DNA from 3 places in the Acidovorax sp. M2(2025) genome. Region 1 is predicted to be linked to each of the others. Evidence: predicted binding sites of a transcription regulator. Region 1 holds the regulator's gene; each other region holds the start of a gene.

Region 1 (7,249 bases):
TGCGCGGCCAGCTGGCTGAAGAACTCGCCGCCGTCCTCGGTCTGCGCCGCTTCGCGGCCCACGGCTTCGCCGCGGGCGCGGTCGGCCGCGCGTTCGCTGGCGTTGCGGCCTGCGCTGCCGGCGGCGGCAATGCGCTCGCCGTAGGGCGGGTTCAGCAGCATCACGCCGGGCTGATCGCAGGGCGGCATGCGCTGCAGCGCGTCGCCGCCGCGCAGCTGCACGGCCTGGGCCACGCCGGCACGCTCGGCATTGCGCTGGGCAAAGTCGACCATGCGGAAGGCCACATCACTGCCAAAAATGGGGACGGGGCTTGCCTGCACTGCGCCGGCAGCTTCATTTTTAATAGCAGTCCAGACATGGGCCTGGAACGGCAGCAGCTTCTCGAACGCAAAGCGCCGCTGCAGGCCCGCCGGGATGCGGCAGGCGATCTGCGCGGCCTCCACGACGATGGTGCCGCTGCCGCAGCAGGGGTCGTACAGCGGCCGGGGGTCGTCGCCGTGCGGGTCCCAGCCGCTGGCGGCGATCATGGCGGCGGCCAGGGTTTCCTTGAGCGGGGCATCGCCCTTGTCTTCGCGCCAGCCGCGCTTGAACAGCGGCTCGCCGCTGGTGTCGATGTACAGCGTGGCCTCGTCGGTGGTCAGGTGCAGGTGGATGCGCACGTCGGGCCACTGGGTGTTCACGTCGGGGCGCACGCCGCTCTTGTGGCGGAAGCGGTCGGCCACCGCGTCTTTCACGCGCAGGCCGGCAAAGTTCAGGCTGGTCAGCGGGCTGTGCTGGGCCGTCACTTCCACCTTGAAGGTCTGGCGCGTGGTGAACCAGATTTCCCAGGCCACGTCGCTGGCCAGGGCGTACAGGTCGTTTTCGGAGCGGTAGGGCCGGTGCGCCAGCTGTACCAGCACGCGCTGCGCCAGGCGGCTGTGCAGATTCAGCAGCAGCGCGTCGCGCCACGAGGCGCGCAGCAGCACGCCGCCGCGGCCCACCAGCAGGTCCTGGCCCGTGAGTCCGGTGATGCCGTGCACCTCGTCGGCCAGGAAGCCTTCCACGCCGGCAGCGCAAGGCAGAAAAAGTTGGAGTTGGTTCATGGGAAAGGCGAGGATACGCGCTCGGCAGGCGCGGGGGGTCAGGCTGCCGCGCGCGCCAGCAGGAGCTGGCGGATGGATTCGGGAATCGGCGCCACCTTGCGGTCGGCCTGGCCAATGAACACGATCCCGATCTTGCCGCGCGCCACTTCGCGGCCGGAGGCCTTTTCAGCCATGCGGAACACGAGGTCGAAACCATAGCGGTTGAAGTCCGCCGGCGCCATGTCCACCCGCAGGGTTTCGCCGTGGAACGCCTCGGACTTGTACTGGGCCACGATATCGCCCACCACGATGGACAGGCCGCCCACGTCCGCCTCGGGGTAGCCCAGCGACTGGAAGAAGCGCACCCGCGCTTCGGACACCAGGCTGAGCAGTTGGGCGTTGTCCAGGTGCCCGCCCTGGTTCACGTGGCTGATGTAGATCTGCAGCTCGGTGGCAAAGCCGAAGTGGGCGGGAAGGTCGAAAACAATGCGGGCCATGGAGACGTACGGTCGGTGAAATCAAAGAAGTCCGGCTGCGGCGCACGGAGCCAATCCGCCGGCGCGCCCAGGCCGCGAAGGCCGGCTACAGCGCCTTGCGCAGGTTGGCCGGCGCAATCTTGAGCGCCTCGCGGTACTTGGCCACGGTGCGGCGCGCGCATTCGATGCCCTGCTCCTTGAGCATCTCGGCGATCTGGCTGTCCGACAGGGGCTTGGACGGGTTCTCGGCCGCCACGAACTGCTTGATGAGCGCCCGCACGGCCGTGCTCGACGCGTTGCCGCCGGTCTCGGTGCCCAGGCCCGAGCCGAAGAAGTACTTCAGCTCGTAGGTGCCCACGGGCGTGGCCATGTACTTGGAGGTGGTCACGCGGCTGATGGTGGACTCGTGCAGGCCCAGCTCGTCGGCGATGTCGCGCAGCACCAGCGGCCGCATGGCCAGCTCGCCGTGGGTGAAGAAGTTCTTTTGCCGCTCGACGATGGCGCGCGAGACCCGCAGGATGGTGTCAAAGCGCTGCTGGATGTTCTTGATGAACCAGCGCGCCTCCTGCAGCCGCTGCTGCAGCCCCTGGTGGCCCTCGCCGCCCTTGTGGCCGCGCAAGGCGCCGGCGTAGATGTCGTGCACCCGCAGGCGCGGCATCACGTCGGGGTTGAGGGTGACGATGAAGTTCTGCTGCCCGCTGCTGCCGTTGGCCCGCCCGGCTTTGCGCACGATGACGTCGGGCACGATGATGTTGCGTTCCACGTCGGCGAACCGGCGGCCCGGCCGCGGCTCCAGCCGCGCGATGAGGGCCATGGCGGCGCGCGTGCGCTCCTCGGTATCGCCGCACAGCTGCGTCAGGCGGCGGATGTCGCGGCGGGCCAGCATCTCCAGCGGCTGCTGGCAGATGCGCAGCGCGGTCTGCACGGTGGCCGGATCGGCATCGCTGTCCTCGTCGGCGGCCAGCGCGGCAAGCTGCAGCGTGAGGCATTCGGCCAGGTTGCGCGCGCCCACGCCCACCGGCTCCAGGCTTTGCAGCAGCCGCAGCGCCACGGTGAAGCGGTGCACCAGCTCCTCGATCTGCTCCAGGTCGTCCGGGCCGGCCAGGCTCGTGGCCAGCTCTTCCAGCGGGTCTTCCAGGTAGCCGTCGTCGTTCAGCGATTCGATCAGGAAGCGCAGCGCGGCCGTGTCCACCTCCGACAGCCGCAGGGACAGCGCCTGGCGGTGCAGGAAGGCCGTGAGCGATTCGTGGCTGCGGGCCAGTTCGGTGGCGTCGGCCTCGTCGCCCTCCGCGTCGTTGCGCGTGCGCGGCGGTGCGTCACCGCCCCACTCCGCGTCGTTGGGCGCCATGTCCACCGTGCCGTCGCCGCTCCAGTCCGGCTCTTCGGCGGAAGCGCTCGGGGATTCGGACTCCGAGGGGGCTTCCGCGCTGGTGCTGCTTGCGCTGGCAGCTCCTGAATAGATAGCATCTTCGGCGCTGTAGTCGTCGGGCTGGGCCGGGGTGTTCTCCGCGTCCAGGCCGAACTCCTCGCGCGGCGCCTCGTCCGCGGTGCGCTCGAGGAAAGGGTTGTCGTCGAGCATCTGCTCGACTTCCTGCGACAGCTCCAGGGTGGACAACTGCAGCAGCCGGATGGATTGCTGCAGCTGCGGCGTGAGTGCGAGATGCTGCGAGACGCGCAGCGAAAGACCCGGTTTCATTGACACGAAAGGACCAGCGTGGAGGCCATGCCTACATCCTGAAATGTTCGCCGAGGTAGACGCGGCGCACCTCGGCGTTGTCCACGATCTCGGAAGGCGTGCCCTGCGCCAGCACGCGGCCGTCGCTGATGATGAACGCGTGGTCGCAAATGCCCAGGGTCTCGCGCACGTTGTGGTCGGTGATGAGCACGCCGATGCCCCGCGCCTTGAGAAAGCCGATGATGCGCTGGATCTCGATCACCGCGATCGGGTCGATGCCGGCGAACGGCTCGTCCAGCAGGATGAAGCGCGGCTGCGTGGCCAGCGCGCGGGCGATCTCCACACGGCGGCGCTCGCCCCCGGACAGCGCCAGGGCCGGCGACGCGCGCAGATGGTCCACGCGCAGCTCCTGCAGCAGGGCCGTGAGCCGCTCTTCGATGGCGCCGCGCGACAGCGGCTGGCCGTCGTCGCCGCGCTGCAGCTCCAGCACGGCGCGCACGTTCTCCTCCACGCTGAGCTTGCGGAAGATGGACGCTTCCTGCGGCAGGTACGACAGCCCCAGCCGCGAGCGGCGGTGGATGGGCATGTGCGCCACCGACTGGCCGTCGATGCGGATGTCGCCCGCGTCGCTGCGCACCAGGCCCACGATCATGTAGAACGAGGTGGTCTTGCCCGCGCCGTTGGGGCCCAGCAGGCCCACGACCTCGCCCTTTTGCACGACCAGCGAAACGTCCTGCACCACCTTGCGGCTGCCGTAGGACTTGGCCAGGTGCTGCACCTCCAGGCGGCTGCCCGCCGCGGTGTCCGGCCCGGACCGGCTCCCCGCGGATGCGCCGGGGATGGTGTTGACGGCGGCCTCGCTCACTGGGAGCCGCCACCAAGGCTGTTGCTGGGCCGCAGCGCCGGCGCCGAAGCCGGTGCTGCGGCGGCTGGCGGCGCCTTGGCCGCCGGCGGGTCCTTGGGCGCCAGCACCGCGCGCACGCGGCTGCCCGGGGCCGGCGTCTCGCCGGACGCGCCCGCGGCGTTGCGCTTGCCATCCACCGTGAAGACGTCGGTGAGGTTGTTGTAGACGATGACCGCACCCGTGATCTCGTCGCTCAGCTCGGCGCCCCGGTAGCGGCGCAACTCCGCGCGGGTGACGAAGCGCACGTTGTCGGAGCGGCCGTCGTACTCGATGACCTCGCTTTCGCCTTCGATGAACTCGTCGGGGGCGCCGGGCAGGGTGTCGCGCTTTTGCCGGAAGAACGCCCGCTTGCCGGGCTCGGCCGTGACCACGCCGTGCTGGTAGCCCTCGGCATCCTGGCGCACGTCCAGCCGCGCGCCGCGCAGCACGATGGAACCCTTGGTCATGACCACGCGGCCGGTGAACACGCTGGTCTGCTTGAGCTCGTCATGCCGCAGGGCATCGGCCTCGATGTTCATGGGCTTGGCGCGGTCGGCCTTTTCAGCATGGGCCGCACCGAAGGCGCCGGCCAGGGCCGCGAGCAGGAGGATCGGAAAAAGGCGGTGGTTCATAGGGCACGAATCTTGCAAACGATTGTAGCCACGCCTTGGCGTTCCTCCATGAAAAAAGCCCGCACATGCGGGCTTTTGGCCGAGGGATTGCGCGCGGGGCGGAAAAGCGTCAGGCTTTGCGCGCCGTGGCGGCCAGGTGTTCCACCACCTGCAGCACGTTCTGCATGCTGCCGGCCATGGTGCCGTCGGTGTAGTACTTGCCGGCCACGCCCATCGAAGGCACGCCTTCCACGCCGTAGGCGTCCTGCAGCTGCGAGGCGCGGCGCACCTGGTTCGACACGGTGAACGAGGTGTAGACCTCCTTGAACTTCGCAGCGTCCACGCCCTGCTGGGCCACCCAGGCAAAGATCTCGTCGTCCTTGGCCAGCTTTTGCTTTTCCGCGTGGATGGCGCGGAAGACCTTGGCGTGCAAGGCGTCGAGCTTGCCCATGCCTTCGAGCGTGTAGTACAGCTTTTGCTGCGGCACGAAGCTGGCGTTGAACGCCACGGGCACGCGGCGGATGGACAGGTCCTTGGGCGCGGCCTTCACCCAGGCGTCCAGCGTGGGCTCGAAGACATTGCAGTGGGGGCAGCTGTACCAGAAGAACTCGATCACATCGACCTTGCCGGCCGGCGCGTCAGGCGCCACGGGCTTGTCCAGCCGCTTGTAGTCCTTGCCTTCCTTGAACTGGCGGGGCTGGGCCAGCGCAGGGGTGGCCACGGGCAGCGCCAGGGCGGAAGCGGCGACCGCCGATGCGGCGGACAAAGAAAACTCACGGCGTTTCATCACAAAGACTCTCCTGTTCAGGTGTTGGGGGAATGGAGCCATGCCCCGGCAAAAAGTTCAGCCACCGTCAGCGCTGCACGCGCACCAGGGCCGATTCCACGCCGGCGCCGTCCAGCTTCTCCTTGAGATGCTCGGCATCATCGCGCTTGGTGAACGGCCCCACGCGGACGCGGAAGACGGGGCGGCCGTTCTGCTCGCGCTCGCTGACCCGCGCCTCCCAGCCCAGCATGGCCAGTTTGGCACGCTGCGCGTCGGCGTCGGCCTGGGTGCGGAACGCGCCGGCCTGCACGAAGTAGTCAAACGGATCCACATTGCCCTTGGCCGCGGCCTTGGCCACCGCCAGGTCGCCCAGCGGATCCGAGCCCGGCTTGGTCTCGGCCTTGGCCGGCTCGGGCTTGCTGGCGCCGGGCTTGGCCGCGGGGGCGGGACTGCTGGCGGCCGCCGCAGGCGCCGCGGCCCGCACCTCGGGGGCCGCCGCCGGTGCGGGTGCGGGCGCCGCTGCCACCGGGGCTGATGCCGCCGCCGACGCGGCGGCCACCGGCGCACGGGCCGGATTCTTGCCGTACAGCGGCGAATTCGGGTCCCAGTTCTTGTTCTTCTGCGACTCGGCGGCGTCCAGGTCGGCGCCACGGCCATTGCCCTTGTTCAGGAAGGGCACCGGCACCTTGGTCACATACACCGCCACGGCCAGCGCGGCGCCCAGGCCCACGATGACCCCGACGATGAAGCCGATGATGGTCCCACCCGTCTGTTGTTTCTTCATAGTAACTGCTTACATTCTGGCCGGAGCCGACACGCCCAGCACGGCCAGGCCATTGTGCAATACCTGGGCGGTGGCGGCGACCAGGGCCAGGCGCGCCTTCTTCACGGCCTCGTCGTCCACCAGGATGCGCTCGGCGTCGTAATAGCTGTGGTAGCTGGCCGCCAGGTCGCGCAGGTAGAACGTGACGTCGTGGGGCGCCTCGCCGTCGGTGGCGGCGGTGAGCATCTCGGGGTACTTGGCCAGCTGCAGCATCAGCGCCTGGGCCTGCGGGCCTTCCAGCGCCGACAGGTCCACATCCTTCAGCGCGGCCACGCCGCCACCGCCGGCCTCTTGCCAGGCCCGCAGCACCGACTGGATGCGCGCATGCGCATACTGCACGTAGTACACCGGGTTGTCGTTGTTCTGCGCCACGGCCAGGTCCACATCGAAGGTGTACTCGGTGTCGGGCTTGCGGCTGAGCAGGAAGAAACGCACGGCGTCCTTGCTCGTCCACTCGATCAGGTCGCGCAGCGTGACGTAGCTGCCCGCGCGCTTGCTGATCTTGACCTCTTCGCCGCCGCGCACCACGCGCACCATGGTGTGCAGCACGTAGTCGGGGTAGCCCTGCGGGATGCCCACGTCGGCCGCCTGCAGGCCGGCACGCACGCGGGCGATGGTGCCGTGGTGGTCCGTGCCCTGGATGTTGACGACCTTGGTGAAGCCGCGCTCCCACTTGGCGATGTGATAGGCCACATCGGGCACGAAGTAGGTGTACGTACCGTCCTGCTTGCGCATGACGCGGTCCTTGTCGTCGCCATAGTCCGTGCTCTTGAGCCACAGCGCACCGTCCTGCTCGTAGGTCTTGCCGTTGGCCACGAGCCTGTTCACGGTGGCCTCGACGCGGCCGCTGGTGTACAGGCTGGACTCCAGGTAGTACTGGTCGAAGTGCAGGTTGAATGCCTGCAGGTCCTTGTCCTGCTCATTGCGCAGGTAGGCCACGGCGAACTGGCGGAT
Region 2 (7,249 bases), 2.0 Mb from region 1:
GCTTCGTCGGCCATGGCGCCAAACGAGGCAAAGGCTGCAACAGCGGCAAGGGCCAGGTAGCGAGCGTTCTTGGTCATGATGAAAGTCCTTGGGTCAAAAAAGCGTCTCAAAAAAGCCGGTGCGAAACTCTGTCAATCCATGCTTTGCGCCGGGTTCGGTGAGTCGCCTTTGCGGGTTCGGCTCATCGATGGGATGAACTGTACGCCGCAGGGGATCAAAGAAAAACCGGCTGGTCGCAAACTAACTGTTCCGGTTTTGGAAACAATGCGCCCCCAATTTCCTGGCAGGTGCATCCCGGAAGCCGCTGCAGCGGGCTGCAAAGCGTTGTTGAACATGGGGGCTATCGTGCCCGGCAGCGGACGCGGCGTCGTCTCGCCACGGTTTCGCTTCTTTTCAGTTTGTTTCGCTTACCGGCCGATGCAACAGAAGCGAAACACCTGGCGCGGCATATCGCCCACAAAAGGCCCCGCCTGGGGCTTGCGCGGGTTGCGCCGCCTGGGCTTATGGGCTGAAATGTTTCCAGCGCGCTGCGGTGCCGCGCGCTGCATCCGTCCAGGCTCTCAGAGGGAGGTTCCCATGACCGTCGTCTCGAAAATTCTCCAGTCCAAGCCCGATGCCACCGTGTACGCCGTCGCCCCGGCGGCCTCGGTGTTCGATGCGCTCCAACTGATGGCGAACAAGGGCATCGGTGCCTTGCTCGTCACCGAGGGCGAATCCATCGTGGGCATCTTCACGGAGCGCGACTACGCCCGCAAGATTGCGCTCATGGGGCGCACCTCGTCGCTCACGCAGGTGCGGGACGTGATGACCACGGCGGTGCTGTTCGTGCGCCCCGACCAGACCAGCGAGCAGTGCATGCAGATCATGAGCAACAACCGGCTGCGCCACCTGCCGGTGGTCGAGGGCGGCAAGCTCGTGGGCATGATCTCCATCGGGGACCTGGTCAAGGACATCATTTCCGAGCAGAAATTCATCATCGAGCAGCTGGAGCAGTACATCTCCGGCAGCCGTTGAGGGCAGTCCCCTGCGGGGCTGCGCCACTTCGCTCTCTCGGGGCGTGCGCGGGGGGGGCACCGCCCGCCGGGTCCGCCCGCCCGGTCGCTCAAGCCGCTTTTTCCACGTGCCCCTGGCGCGTGTACAGGAAGTCAATCACCGCCTTGCGGCAGTGCACATAGCGCGGGTCCTCGGCCAGCTCCACGCGCTTGCGGGGGCGGGGCAGGTCGACGGCCAGCACCTCGCCAATCGTGGCGGCGGGGCCGTTGGTCATCATCACGATCTTGTCGGACAGCAGCACGGCCTCGTCCACGTCGTGCGTGACCATGACCACCGTGCTTTGCGTGCGCGCCACGATCTCCAGCAACTCGTCCTGCAGCTTGGCGCGGGTGAGGGCGTCCAGCGCGCCAAAGGGCTCGTCCATCAGCAGCACCTGCGGCTCCATCGACAGCGCCCGGGCAATGCCCACGCGCTGCTTCATGCCACCGGAGATCTCGCCAGGGCGCTTCTGCCCCGCGTGGGTCAGGCCCACCAGGGCCAGCGCGGCATCGGTGCGGGCCTGGAGCTGGGCCTTGCTTTCCTTGCCGCCAAACACGCGCTCCACGGCCAGGTAGATGTTGTCGAAGCAGGTGAGCCAGGGCAGCAGCGAGTGGTTCTGGAACACCACGGCGCGCTCGGGGCCGGGGCCCTTGATCTCCTTGTTGGCGCACAGCAGCGAACCGTTGGTGGGCGTGGTCAGGCCCGCGATCAGGTTCAGCAGCGTGGACTTGCCGCAGCCTGAGTGGCCGATCAGCGCCACGAACTCGCCCTTGGCGATGGTCAGGTGGATGTCGCGCAGCGCCGGGAACAGGCCCTTGGCGGTCTTGAAGGTCTGCTCGACGCCGTGGATCTCAATGAACTTGGTGTGAGAGGTGTGCATGGGGAACTCCTGGTTTTTCGCGAGGACCACCGTGGAACCGGCTTTGCCGGGCCACCGGTGGTGCCCCCTTGAGGGGGAGACGCGCCGCAGGCGCGGCTCAGGGGTGGGTCAAGTCTTGACCTCTTCGAATGTGAATGCGGTTGCCAGCTTGATGAGCGCCATCTCCAGCAGCAGGCCGACGATGCCGATCACAAAGATCGCGATGATGATGTTCTTGACGTTGAGGTTGTTCCACTCGTCCCACACCCAGAAGCCGATACCCACGCCCCCGGTCAGCATCTCGGCGGCCACGATCACCAGCCAGGCCGTGCCCACGGCCAGGCGCACGCCGGTGAGCATGTAGGGCAGCACGGCGGGGAAGAGGATCTTGGTGGCGATCTTCCACTCCGAGAGGTTCAGCACGCGGGCCACGTTCATGTAGTCCTGCGGCACGCGCTGCACGCCCACGGCGGTGTTGATGATCATGGGCCAGATGGAGCAGATGAAGATGGTCCAGATCGCGGCCGGGTTGGCACCCTTGAACACCAAGAGGCCAATGGGCAGCCAGGCCAGGGGCGACACCGGCCGCAACAGGCTGATGAGCGGGTTGAACATGCGCGAGAGGAACGAAAAGCGCCCGATGACAAAGCCCGCCGGAATGCCCACCAGCGCCGCCATGCCAAAGCCCACCGCCACGCGTTCGAGCGACATCAGCACGTTCCAGCCCACGCCCTGGTCGTTGGGGCCGTTGCGGTAGAAGGGGTTGCTGAACACGTCGAGCGCCTGCTTCCAGGTCTCCAGCGGGCTGGGGATGCTGCCGCCCGTGGTGCTGGACACGGCCGCCCACAGGCCGATGAGCAGGCCCAGGCCGCACAGCGGCGGCAGCACCGCCATCCAGAAGCTGCGCGACAGTGCCGCCCAGTCGCGCGGCATGCGCGCCGGGGGGGCGACCGGCGTTGCTGCGGGGGCTTGTTTTGAGGTGTTTTGGGCTCTGGCGCTTGTGGATAAAGCGCTGGCAGCTACATTATTCATAGCATTTTGCGCCGCGGGGGCGGCATCCAACGGGGCGTGAAAGACGGCACTGACCATGGTGTTCTCCGGAGTGCTGGGCTTGCGTTGCGGGGAAGGGCGGGGCTTCGGTGCGGCGCGTCAGGCCTTGATCTTGAAGCCGTCGGCGTACTTGGCGGGGTCCTTGCCGTCCCACACCACGCCGTCCAGGAGCTTGCTGGAGCGCATCGGGTCCTTGGGCACGTTGATCTTCATCGCGCTGGCCACCGACTTGTACAGGTCGACCTGGTTGATCTGCTTGGCCACGCCCAGGTAGTCGGGGTGGTCCTTCAGCAGGCCCCAGCGCTTGTGCTGGGTGAGGAACCACATGCCGTCGGACAGGTAGGGGAAGTTCACCGCGCCGTCGTTGAAGAACTTCATGTGGTTGGGGTCGTCCCAGGTCTTGCCCAGGCCGTTCTGGTAGCGGCCCAGGATGCGCTGGTTGATGGCGTCCACGCTGGTGTTCACGTAGGCCTTGCCGGCCACGGTCTCGGCCATCTTCATCTTGTTGGACAGGCTGGCGTCGATCCACTGGCTGGCCTCCAGCACGGCCATCATCACGGCGCGCGTGGTGTTGGGGTACTTCTTGACGAAGTCGGCCGTGGTGCCCAGCACCTTTTCGGGGTGGTCCTTCCAGAGATCCTGCGTGGTGTTGGCGGTGATGCCGATGCCGTCCATGATGGCGCGGTGGTTCCAGGGCTCGCCCACGCAGAAGCCGTCCATGTTGCCCACGCGCATGTTGGCCACCATCTGCGGGGGCGGCACGGTGATGAGCTTGGCGCCCGACAGCGGATTGATGCCCGCCGCGGCCAGCCAGTAGTGCATCCACATGGCGTGGGTGCCGGTGGGGAAGGTGCCGGCAAAGGTGTATTCGCGCTTTTCCTTGGCCATCAGCTTGGCGAGCGACGGGCCGTCCACCGCGCCCTTGTCGGCCAGCGCCTTCGACAGCGTGATGGCCTGGCCGTTGTGGTTCAGACCCATGAGCACGGCCATGTCCTTCTTGGGGCCTGCCGTGCCCAGGTGCACGCCGTACACCAGGCCGTACAGCACATGGGCAAAGTCCAGCTCGCCGTTGACCAGCTTGTCGCGCACCCCGGCCCAGGAGGCTTCCTTGGTGGGGATGATGGTGACGCCATATTTCTTGTCGAAGCCCAGCACCGAGGCCATCACCACGCTGGCGCAGTCGGTCAGGGGGATGAAGCCGATCTTGACTTCCTTTTTCTCCGGGGCGTCCGAACCCTGGGCGTGCACCAGCGCGCGCAGAGCTGGGCTGACGCCGACGGCGCCCACACTGGCGGCCTGCAGCACGGTGCGGCGGTGGAGGCGGGTCTTGAGCAGATCGGTCATGGGGCGTTTCCTCGTAGCGGCAAAAAACAAAAAAAGGCGTCCCCTCCAGGCCGCTTGCTCGCACAAGCCGGCGCAGGAGGGGGACGCCTTTGTCCAGGGGGCAGGCCCTTGCGGGGACTGCGGTGGCACAAGCCCGTCGTTGGGCCGGTGCCGCAGGGTGGGACCGTCGTTGGTCCCGCACCGGATCATGCAAGCGACGTGCCAGAAAAACGCAGCACCATGGCGGGGCGGCAGGCGCTCTTCTTTTGATAGCTGCTTGCGCCCATGAGTGGGCGCTTGGGGGCGTTTTTTGTACTGTGGGGCGATAGGGCGCTGGGATCGGCCGGGTGCACTCGCCACCGGTCGGCACCGGCCCGCATGCCGCCCATGCACTGTGTTTGTGCGCTGCACCACGGTGCATCGCCGGCTGCGGGGGCTTGAGCGGAGCCTGGGTGGGCCGTCAGCCCAGCAGGTCCATCACGTCCAGCATGCGCTGGGCCACTTCCACCAGCTTGAGTCCCTTGTCCATGGCGGTCTTGCGCAGTTTTTCGTAGGCGGCCTGCTCGCTCAGGCCCTGGCGCTCCATGAGCAGGCCCTTGGCCCGGTCGATGGTCTTGCGGTCCTTGAGCTCGTTGCGGGCGTCGGCCAGTTCGGCGCGCAGCGCCTGCTCATGCTGGAAGCGCGCCACGGCCACGTGCAGGATGGGCCGGATGCGCTGGGGCGCCAGCCCCGCCACGATGTAGGCCGACACGCCCGCCGCCACGGCATCCTGGACGTGCGAGGTGTCCTCGTCGTTGGTGAACATCACGATGGGGCGGCGGGCGTCCCGCGTCGCCATCACCACATGCTCCAGCGCATCACGCGCTTCGCTTTCGGCGTCCACGATGATGAGGTCGGGCTGCAGCTGCGCAATGCGCTCGCTCAGGAAGACGTCGGCCGGCAGCGTGGCGACCAGGTTGAAGTTGTTCTCCAGCAGACCGATGCGCAGCGCCCGCGACCGCTCCGCCTGTTGCAGGGCGTGCTCATCGTCGGCGTCGGCAACGGCCAGATCCGGGGCAACCACGACGATACGCAGGGACTCTTTCATGCCCTGCAGGCAAGCAATTTTTACGCCACAAGTTGGTGCATGGCACGTGCTCGGGGTATTTCCGGGGGCGCTGTGCCCCGCCGTTGCAGGGCCTGAATGTTGCTAATAGTGTCTGAAACGACAGGGCATACCCGGTACCGTCACCCTGGCGACTCGCATATACATCCGGTCACATTCACATCCACAGAGAGAAGGAAATTGGCATGAACACACAGGTGCGTCGGAGGACTGTCTTGACCGCGTTGGCGTGCGCCGCCCTGGCCGCGGCGGGGGCCGTGGGGCTGTCGGGCTGCAGCAAGGTGCCGGATACCGTGAAGATCGGTGTGGCGCAACCGCTGAGCGGGCCGCTGGGTGCGCTGGGGCACGATTTGCTCAACGGCGTCAATCTGGCGGTGGCCGAGCTGAACAAGGGAGGCTACACGGTGGACGGCAAGCGCGTGACGCTGGAGGTCGTGTCGGTGGACGACAAGGCCGACGCGGCCACGGGCAAGACCGTGGCGCAGCAGCTGGTGGACGCCGGCGTGGTGGCGGTCATCGGGCACCTGAACTCCGGCGTGAGCATCGATGCCGCACCCATCTACGCCGCCAAGGACATTCCGCAGCTGGCCATCTCCACCAACCCCAAGTTCACCCAGTTGGGCCTGCCCACCACCTTCCGCATGGTGGCCAACGACACGCTACAGGCCCGCGCCATGGGCTCGTTCGCCGCCGCGCAGCTGGGCGCCTCCCGCTACGCCGCCCTGGACGACGGCACGCCGTACGGCAAGGGGCTGGCCGACGGGGCCGCCGCACAGCTGCGGGCCGACAAGAAGGAGGTGGTGGTGCGCAAGTCGTTCGACGACAAGACCACGGCCTTTGATGCCCTGGCCGCGGAGCTCAAGGCGGCCCAGGTGGAGGTCATCGTCTCCACCCTCAACGACTTCCAGGCGCTGGCCCTGCTGGAGGCGCTGCGCAAGGTGGGCCATACCAAGGTCAGCCTGCTCGGGGGCGACACCATCAAGACCACCGACATGACCAAGGGCGCGGGCATCATCGAGGGCATGTACGCCACGTCCCCCGTGCTGGAGGCCAAGGAGTTCACCACCGGCAAGGCCTTCCTGGAAAAGTACATCGAGGCCTACAAGAAGCCGCCGGCCTATGGCGGGCACTACAGCTACGACAGCATGTACGTGCTGTCCGCGGCCATCCAGAAAGCCAAGTCCGCCGACCCCAAGGAGATCGGCAAGGTGCTGCACAGCATCAATGGCTACGCCCCGGTGACGGGCACCATGACCTGGGACGACAAGGGCGAGCAGCGCTACGGCGCGGTGGGCGTGTACGAACTGCGCGGCGGCAATTGGGAGCTGCGCATGCGCTCCGACCGCTGGTAGGCCGTGCGCGCTGCCGGGCCGCGCGACCGGTGCCAGGCGTGGCCCCGGCCCCGGGTTTTACACTCGGGGCCATGAGCTTGCTGATTCTGGGGATCGAGTCGTCCTGCGACGAAACGGGTGTGGCCCTGGTGCGTGCCACCGGGAGCGCCGTGCCGACACTGCTGGCGCATGCCCTGCACAGCCAGATCGAGATGCACCAGGCCTACGGCGGCGTGGTGCCGGAACTCGCCAGCCGCGACCACATCCGCCGCGTGCTGCCGCTGGCCACGCAGGTGCTGCGCGACGCGGGCGAGCCGCTGGCCGCCGTGGACGTGGTGGCGTATACGCGCGGCCCCGGGCTGGCAGGGGCACTGCTGGTGGGGGCGGGCGTGGCCTGCGCGCTGGGCGCCGCGCTGGGCAAGCCGGTGCTGGGCGTGCACCACCTGGAGGGCCACCTGCTGTCGCCGTTCCTGAGCGCGGACCCGCCCGAGTTTCCGTTTGTCGCGCTGCTGGTGTCGGGCGGGCATACCCAGCTGATGCGGGTGGACG
Region 3 (7,249 bases), 720 kb from region 1:
GACCAAAGAGGTCTTGTTGAAAAATCGGCTCGGCGGCAGGACCAGCATCCGCCACCACCATAAACAGCAAAGGGTGCGCATTCAGCCTTCGCCTGTGCGCACCCCGTGGAACCGTTTTATATCAGGTCAGTTGCAACGCACGTCTTCGTTGAAGTACTTCTTGGAAACAGCGGTGTAGCTGCCATCGGCCAGCACTTCGGCAAAGGCCTTGTTCCAGGCGTCGGCCAGGCCGGTGTTGCCCTTGGCCATGGCGGGCGCGATACGCTCGATGAACAGCATGTCGCCCAGCTTGAAGCCCGCCTTCGCGTTCTTGGCAGCGGCCTCCTTGGCCACGAACTTGTCGCTCACCCAGGCGTCCACGCGCTTGGAGATCAGGGCGCGCTGGGCGTCGGTGTCCTGCGGGAAGTTCTTCACTTCCTTCACGCCGCTGACCTTTTTCACCTGCTCCAGGTAGCTGGTGCCGGTCTGCACGGCCACGACCTTGCCGGTCAGGTCCTTGGCGTTGCGGATCTTGTCGTCCATGGCCACGATGATGCCGCCCGAGCAGTAGTGGGGGTTGGCAAACGTCACCGCCTTGGAGCGCTCTTCCGTCACGCCGTGCGAGGCGATCACGGCATCCCAGCGGTTCTGGCCCAGGCCGGTGAGCAGCGCGTCGAAGCCCAGGGTCTTCCACTCCAGCTTCAGGCCCATCTTCTTGACCACCAGCTCGGCCACTTCCACCTCGAAGCCGGTCAGCTTGGTGCCTTCGAAGAAGTTGAACGGGGCAAACTGGCCTTCGGTGGCCACGATGATCTTGCCGTCCTTCTTGATCTCATCCAGCGTACGGGCCTGGACGGCGAGGGCGGCGCACAGCGCCACGGCGGTAACAACGGCGGACTTGAAAAGCTTCATGGCAGGTTCCTGCGGGGGTGGTTCAGGTACAAAAAAACCGGCATGCGGGGTAGGCAAGCCGGAGCGGTGAGTCAGACATCGCCATCAGCGATGGGTCGCGTCATCAAACGGAAATGCGCAGAAATTATAGGACGCACGTTCGACCGGGAGCCATGCAGGGCAACCCCGATGACCTTGCACCGCCAGCGGTGGTAGGCCATGGCCCCTGGCCAGCTTGCAAGGACAGTGCCACCGCGTGCGGCCCCGGTCAGCGCAGGAACGCGTCATAGCCGGTCTTGAGGATCAGCGTGCCCACCACCCCGATGAAGATGGCGCGCACGAAGCCCGTGCCGTGCTTGAGCGCCAGGTGGGTGCCCAGCAGGCTGCCCACCACGTTCGCCACCGCCAGCGTCACCGCGAAATGCCACCACACATGGCCCTTGGCCGCAAACAGCACGATGGCCGCCACGTTGGTGGCGCAGTTCAGCAGCTTTGCGGAGGCCGAGGCATTGAGAAAGTCGTACCCCAGCAGCCGCACGAACAGGAAGACGAAGAAGCTGCCCGTGCCGGGCCCGAAAAAGCCGTCGTAGAAGCCGATCAGCACGCCGATGAGGCTGGCCGCCAGCACCTCGGCCCGGCCCGCGAAGCGCGGGGTGTGGTGGCGCCCCAGGTCCTTCTTGGCCAGGGTGTAGAGCAGCACGGCCAGCAGCACCAGCGGCAGCAGCTTGCGCAGGAACTCCCCCGACAGCACCGTGACCGCCCAGGCCCCGGCAAATGCGCCCGCAAACCCCGCCAGCGCGGCCGGCAGCAGGGCCGGCCAGCGGATCTGCACCCTGCGGCTGTACTGCCAGGTGGCCATGGCCGTGCCCCACACCGACGCCGCCTTGTTCGTGCCGAGCAGGGTGGCCGGCGGGGCACTGGGAAACGCCGCGAACAGGGCCGGCACCATCACCAGCCCGCCGCCGCCGACGATGGCGTCCACGAAGCCCGCCAGCAGCGACGCAAGGGTCATCAAAATCCATTCCATCGCAGCATTCTCGCACCCCGGTTGCTATCGATTCAGGACCGGGCGGGTGGGCAGGCCGCTGGCGCGGCCCCAAAAGAAAAAAGGCGCTGGGATCGCCAGCGCCTGAAAGGTGTGCATCTCGTTGGATGCTTGGAATATTGGGTTTATTGGTAGAAAGGTTGTCTCCTCGGCCCCTCGCTTGGCACACCGAAGCGCGCTTTCGAGTGACGCCACTGTAACGGCTGCACTGCGGTGGTGCATTGGGGGTTTCCCGCCCCCGTGTGGGGCGCCGCGGGGGACGTCCAGGGGGCCCAGGCGGGGTTTGGGGCTGGCACGTCTCGTGCAAAGCGCTGCCTATTTCGCCGAGGGGAGACTTCATGCGGGCAACAAGCCGGTGGATGGCGGCCGTCTGGCTGTGGGGGTGCGTTGGCGCCAGTGCGTTTGCGCAGGCCGTGCCCGAAGGGGCGTTGGCGGCAGCGGCCCCGAGCCGTCCGGCCGTGGTGGAGCAGGCGGCGCTCAGTGCCGCCGACACGGCGTGGATGATGACCTCCACGGCGCTGGTGCTGCTCATGACGCTGCCGGGCATCGCCCTGTTCTACGCGGGCATGGTGCGCCGCAAGAACGTGCTCAACACCATGGCCAGCGTGGTCGCCATTGCCGCGCTGGTCAGCCTGCTGTGGTTCGGCGCGGGCTACTCGCTGGCGTTCACGCCGGGCAGCGCCTGGCTGGGCGGGTGGGACCGGGCGGGCTTTGCCGGGCTGGACTTCGACCTGGCGGGCGGCAAGGTGGCGGTAAGCCATGTGGCGCCGCGCATTCCCGAGTCCGTGTACGCCATGTTCCAGCTCAGCTTCGCGGTGATCACGGCCGCGCTGCTGGTAGGCGCGCTGGTCGAGCGCATGCGCTTTTCCGCCATGCTGATGTTCGTCGGCCTGTGGACGCTGCTGGTCTATGCGCCGGTGGCGCACTGGGTGTGGGAGCCCGGCGGCTGGCTGGCGCGCCTGGGTGCGCTGGATTTTGCCGGGGGCTCGGTGGTGCACGTGAACGCGGGGGTGGCGGGGCTGGTGTGCGCGGCGTTCCTGGGCCGGCGCTCGGGCTACGGGCGCGAAGCCTTCGAGCCCTACAGCCTGGGCCTCACCATGGCGGGGGCGGGCATGCTCTGGGTGGGGTGGTTCGGCTTCAACGCCGGCTCGGCCGTGGCGGCCGACGGGCGCGCCGGCCTGGCCATGGCCGTCACGCACGTCGCGGCGGCGGCGGGGGCCCTGTCGTGGATGGTGGGCGAATGGATCGTCCGCGGCCGCCCCTCGCTGCTCGGGCTGTGCTCGGGCCTTGTGGCGGGGCTGGTCGCCATCACGCCGGCGGCGGGGTTTGTCACGCTGCGCTCGGCCGTGGTGATCGGCGTGGCGGCCGGGCTGGCCTGCTACTGGGGCGCCACGGGGCTCAAGCGGCTGCTGCGCGTGGACGATTCCCTGGACGTGTTTGGCGTGCACGGCATCGGCGGCATCGTGGGCTCGCTGCTCACGGGCGTGCTGGCCAGCCGCACGGTGGGCGGCGTGCAGGGCGACCTGCTGACCCAGGCGCTGGGCACCGGCGCCGTGGCCTTGTACAGCCTGGCCGTCACGGCGGTGCTGCTGTGGGGGGTCAACTTCGCCATGGGCCTGCGCGTGGACGAGCAGAGCGAGCAGACCGGCCTCGATATCGCGCAGCACCGGGAGCGCCTGGGTGGCTAGCCCGCACGCTTGTTTTGCCAGATGCGTCTGTCCCACAGCGACAAGGAGCTCACCATGTCCGACCCCGACAAGCTCGCCATTGCGGCCCATCTGCACGTGCTGCTGCGCCGCAAGACCGGCCGTGTGACCGACACCGAATGGATGGCGGCCAACGCCGAATACGCGCAGGAGGTGGTGCGCTTCGCGCGCCAGCGTGCGCGCGAGGACAACGCCCCCGAGCTGGCGGAATGGGCCGACCGGCTGGAGCACGCGCTGCTGGCCACGCCCGCGGCCGCGCCCCGCCGGCCCTTGCTGGACGCCGCCGCGCAGGCGGTGCGCCAGCGCGCAGCACCTGCGGCCCCCGCGGCCACGCCGGCGCCCGAGGCGCCGCGCTACGTGGGCGGCATCCGCTGACGGGTGCGGCCGGGCCCGTCAGCGGATGCCGCCACGGGCGCTGCTCAGGCTGCGCTGCGCCGCGCCGCCAGGATCCACTCCGCCGCCTTCTCCGCAATCATCAGGGTGGGGGAGTTGGTGTTGCCGCTGGTGATGCTGGGCATGGCCCCTGCGTCCACCACCCGCAGGCCGCGCACCACGCCGCCGCGCCCGTCGCGCAGCCGCAGCTGCGCGTCCAGCACGGCCATGGGGTCGTCGTCGCGCCCCATCTTGGTGGTGCCCACGGGGTGGAAGATGGTGGTGGCGATGTCGCCCGCCAGGCGCGCCAGGTCCTCGTCGCTCTGGAATTGCGTGCCGGGCTTCCATTCCTGCGGCTGGTACTTGGCCAGCGCGGGCTGGGCCACGATGCGGCGCGTCACGCGCAGGCTGTCGGCGGCCACCTGGCGGTCCTCGGGCGTGCTGAGGTAGTTGGGGGCGATGGCGGGCGCGGCCTGGAAGTCGGCGCTCTTGATGTGCACCGTGCCGCGGCTCGTGGGGTTGAGGTTGCACACGCTGGCGGTAAACGCCGCAAAGCTGTGCAGCGGGTCGCCAAAGGCGTCGAGCGACAGCGGCTGCACGTGGTACTCGATGTTCGGGTACGGCTGGTCGGGGCTGCTGCGGGTGAAGGCGCCCAGTTGGGACGGCGCCATGCTCATGGGGCCGCTGCGCTTCATCGCGTATTCAAGCCCGATCTTGGCCTTGCCCCAGAGCGAGCTGGCCAGCGCGTTGAGCGTGGTCACGCCCTGCACCTTGAACACCGCGCGGATCTGCAGGTGGTCCTGCAGGTTGGCGCCCACGCCCGGCAGGTCCACCGCCACGTTGATGCCGTGCTGGCGCAGCAGCGCAGCGGGGCCGATGCCCGAGAGCTGCAGCAGCTGCGGCGAGTTGACGGCGCCTGCGCTCAGGAGGACCTCGCCCGCGGCGTGCGCCGTGACCATCTCGCGGCCGTCCCACACCTGCACGCCGGTGCAGCGCGTGCTGCCGTCGGGCTGCTTTTCGAGCACCAGCTTGGTGGCGTGCGCGCTGGTCCACAGCTCGAAGTTGGGGCGGCCGTAGCAGGTGGGCCGCAGGAAGGCCTTGGCCGTGTTCCAGCGCCAGCCGCTTTTCTGGTTCACCTCGAAGTAGCCCACGCCCTCGTTGCTGCCGCTGTTGAAGTCGTCGGTGGCGGGGATGCCCGCCTGCTGCGCGGCCTGGGCGAAGGCGTCCAGCACGTCCCAGCGCAGGCGCTGCTTCTCCACGCGCCACTCGCCGGTGCTGCCCGTGGCCTTGTTGCCGTGCAGGCGCTTGAAGTGTTCGCTCGCGCCCTCGGGCCGGTCCAGGCGCCAGTGGTCCTCGTGGCGGCGGAAGTAGGGCAGCGTGTTGTCCCAGCGCCAGGTGGCGTCGCCGGTCAGCTCGGCCCACTGGTCGTAGTCGCGGGCCTGTCCGCGCATGTAGATCATGCCGTTGATGCTGCTGCAGCCGCCCAGCGTCTTGCCGCGCGGGTAGCGCAGCTGGCGGCCGTTGAGGCCGGCGTCGGGCTCGGTGTGGTAGAGCCAGTCGGTGCGCGGGTTGCCGATGCAGTACAGGTAGCCCACGGGGATGTGGATCCAGTGGTAGTCGTCCTTGCGCCCGGCCTCGATGAGCAGCACGCGGTGGCCGCTGTCGGCGCTCAGGCGGTTGGCCAGCAGGGCGCCTGCCGTGCCGCCGCCGATGATGATGGTGTCAAACGTGGTGTCGCTCATGGGCCGGGAAGGAAAGGGGAAAAGGGACGAAGGGCTGTGCCGCGGTCGCGGGCCATTGTGCGGGTTGGGCCGGCCCTGTCGAGAGGGAGTCCCCTGGTTGCTATAATTTTAATAGCTGTTTGCGCTTGCCAGTGTTGCGCCAGTGGCCATTTTGATAATAATTGCACGCGGCGGCGTTGCGGCTGTGCTTGGCGGGCTGCTGTCTGACGGCCCGCAGCCGTTGCGCTCCGTTACCATGCACGCTCGCATTGCCCGCCTGCCTTGTCCTGCCTGGCGGGGTGCTGCGCCGCCCAGCCCATGACCGACCTCGCTCCCAGCATTGTTCGCACCGACACGCCCCAGGGGCCGTGCGCGCAGCTGCGTGGGCGCTGGGGCGCGGCCGAGCTGGGGACCGAGGTCCACTGGAAGGCCGTGGTCGGCCAGCTGCGCGGCCACCCGGCCGGCCCCGCGCTGGCGTGGGACCTGCGCGAGCTGCAGTGGCTGGACCATGTGGGCGCGCAGCTGCTGTGGAACCACTGGCAGCACGCCTGGCCCGCCCAGCTGGCCTGCACTGAGGCCCAGCGCACCATGCTGGAGCGGGTGGCCCAGTTCACCTGCGCGGCGCCGCCCACCGAGCCCTGGCGGCTGGGCGAGCAGGCGGACCACCTGGGGGTGCTGGTGCTGCACGGGCTGGACCACGCGCGCCACGTGCTCGAAATGGTGGGCCAGCTGGTGCTGGACCTGGGCCGCCTGGCGCGCAAGCCGCGGCGGGGGCCGTGGCGCGACGTGTCGGGCCACCTGTACCGCATGGGCGCCACGGCGCTGCCCATCACGGCGCTGGTGGGGTTCCTCATCGGCGTGGTGCTGGCCTACCTGATGAGCCTGCAGCTGCGCCAGTTCGGGGCCGAATCGTTTATCGTCAACATCCTGGGCATCTCGCTCATCCGCGAGCTGGGGCCCATGCTGGCGGCCATCCTGGTGGCGGGGCGCTCGGGCTCGGCCATCACGGCGCAGATCGGGGTGATGCGGGTGACGGAAGAGCTGGACGCCATGCGCGTCATGGGCATCCCGCACAGCTTCCGCCTGGTGCTGCCGCGCACGCTGGCCCTGGCGCTGGCCATGCCGCTCATCAGCGTGTGGACCACGCTGGCCGCGCTGGCCGGCGGCATGCTGGCGGCCGACCTCACCATGGACATCTCGCCCGCGTACTTCGTGCAGGCCCTGCCGGCGGCCGTCAAGGTGGGCAACCTGGGCCTGGCCATGGCCAAGTCGGTGGTGTTCGGCGCCTTCATCGCGCTCATCGGCTGCCACTGGGGGCTGCGCGTCAAGCCCAACACGCAAAGCCTGGGGGAGGGCACCACGGCGTCGGTGGTCACGTCCATCACCATGGTCATCATCGTGGACGCGCTGTTTGCGATCGCGTTCAAGAATATAGGCATATGAGGCATCCCCCTGTGGCGCTTCGCGCCTTCCCCCTTCTCTCGAATCACTGCGTGATTCGGGAAGGGGGACGCCGCCAGCGCCCGCAAGCGCAG

Evidence for each region. The regulator sigma-54, encoded in region 1, starts transcription at its own class of promoters, with help from an activator protein. The targets are predictions, from matches to a motif close to TGGCANGNAANCTGCTTT.
Region 2: ACOYR3_RS08090 (CmpA/NrtA family ABC transporter substrate-binding protein) is a predicted target of sigma-54. The motif match lies at 4,472-4,489, and genes of this name have one in related genera.
Region 3: ACOYR3_RS02275 (ammonium transporter) is a predicted target of sigma-54. The motif match lies at 2,206-2,223, and genes of this name have one in related genera.

What each region holds. Positions count from the first base shown of each region.
Region 1 is NZ_CP186262.1:4,654,573-4,661,821, forward strand. It holds gene ACOYR3_RS21380 (THUMP domain-containing class I SAM-dependent RNA methyltransferase) at 1-1,082, opposite strand, end outside; gene ACOYR3_RS21385 (acyl-CoA thioesterase) at 1,121-1,558, opposite strand; gene ACOYR3_RS21390 (RNA polymerase factor sigma-54) at 1,644-3,233, opposite strand; gene lptB (LPS export ABC transporter ATP-binding protein) at 3,265-4,053, opposite strand; gene lptA (lipopolysaccharide transport periplasmic protein LptA) at 4,074-4,727, opposite strand; gene ACOYR3_RS21405 (thiol:disulfide interchange protein DsbA/DsbL) at 4,837-5,493, opposite strand; gene ACOYR3_RS21410 (SPOR domain-containing protein) at 5,561-6,256, opposite strand; gene argS (arginine--tRNA ligase) at 6,266-7,249, opposite strand, start outside.
Region 2 is NZ_CP186262.1:1,763,703-1,770,951, forward strand. It holds gene ACOYR3_RS08065 (DUF4148 domain-containing protein) at 1-77, opposite strand, end outside; gene ACOYR3_RS08070 (hypothetical protein) at 132-335, opposite strand; gene ACOYR3_RS08075 (CBS domain-containing protein) at 577-1,014, shown strand; gene ACOYR3_RS08080 (ABC transporter ATP-binding protein) at 1,103-1,912, opposite strand; gene ntrB (nitrate ABC transporter permease) at 2,021-2,980, opposite strand; gene ACOYR3_RS08090 (CmpA/NrtA family ABC transporter substrate-binding protein) at 3,041-4,285, opposite strand; gene ACOYR3_RS08095 (ANTAR domain-containing response regulator) at 4,725-5,351, opposite strand; gene ACOYR3_RS08100 (branched-chain amino acid ABC transporter substrate-binding protein) at 5,555-6,721, shown strand; gene tsaD (tRNA (adenosine(37)-N6)-threonylcarbamoyltransferase complex transferase subunit TsaD) at 6,793-7,249, shown strand, end outside.
Region 3 is NZ_CP186262.1:503,190-510,438, forward strand. It holds gene ACOYR3_RS02265 (ABC transporter substrate-binding protein) at 127-891, opposite strand; gene ACOYR3_RS02270 (sulfite exporter TauE/SafE family protein) at 1,139-1,897, opposite strand; gene ACOYR3_RS02275 (ammonium transporter) at 2,254-3,603, shown strand; gene ACOYR3_RS02280 (hypothetical protein) at 3,658-3,996, shown strand; gene ACOYR3_RS02285 (GMC family oxidoreductase) at 4,041-5,735, opposite strand; gene ACOYR3_RS02290 (MlaE family ABC transporter permease) at 6,033-7,157, shown strand.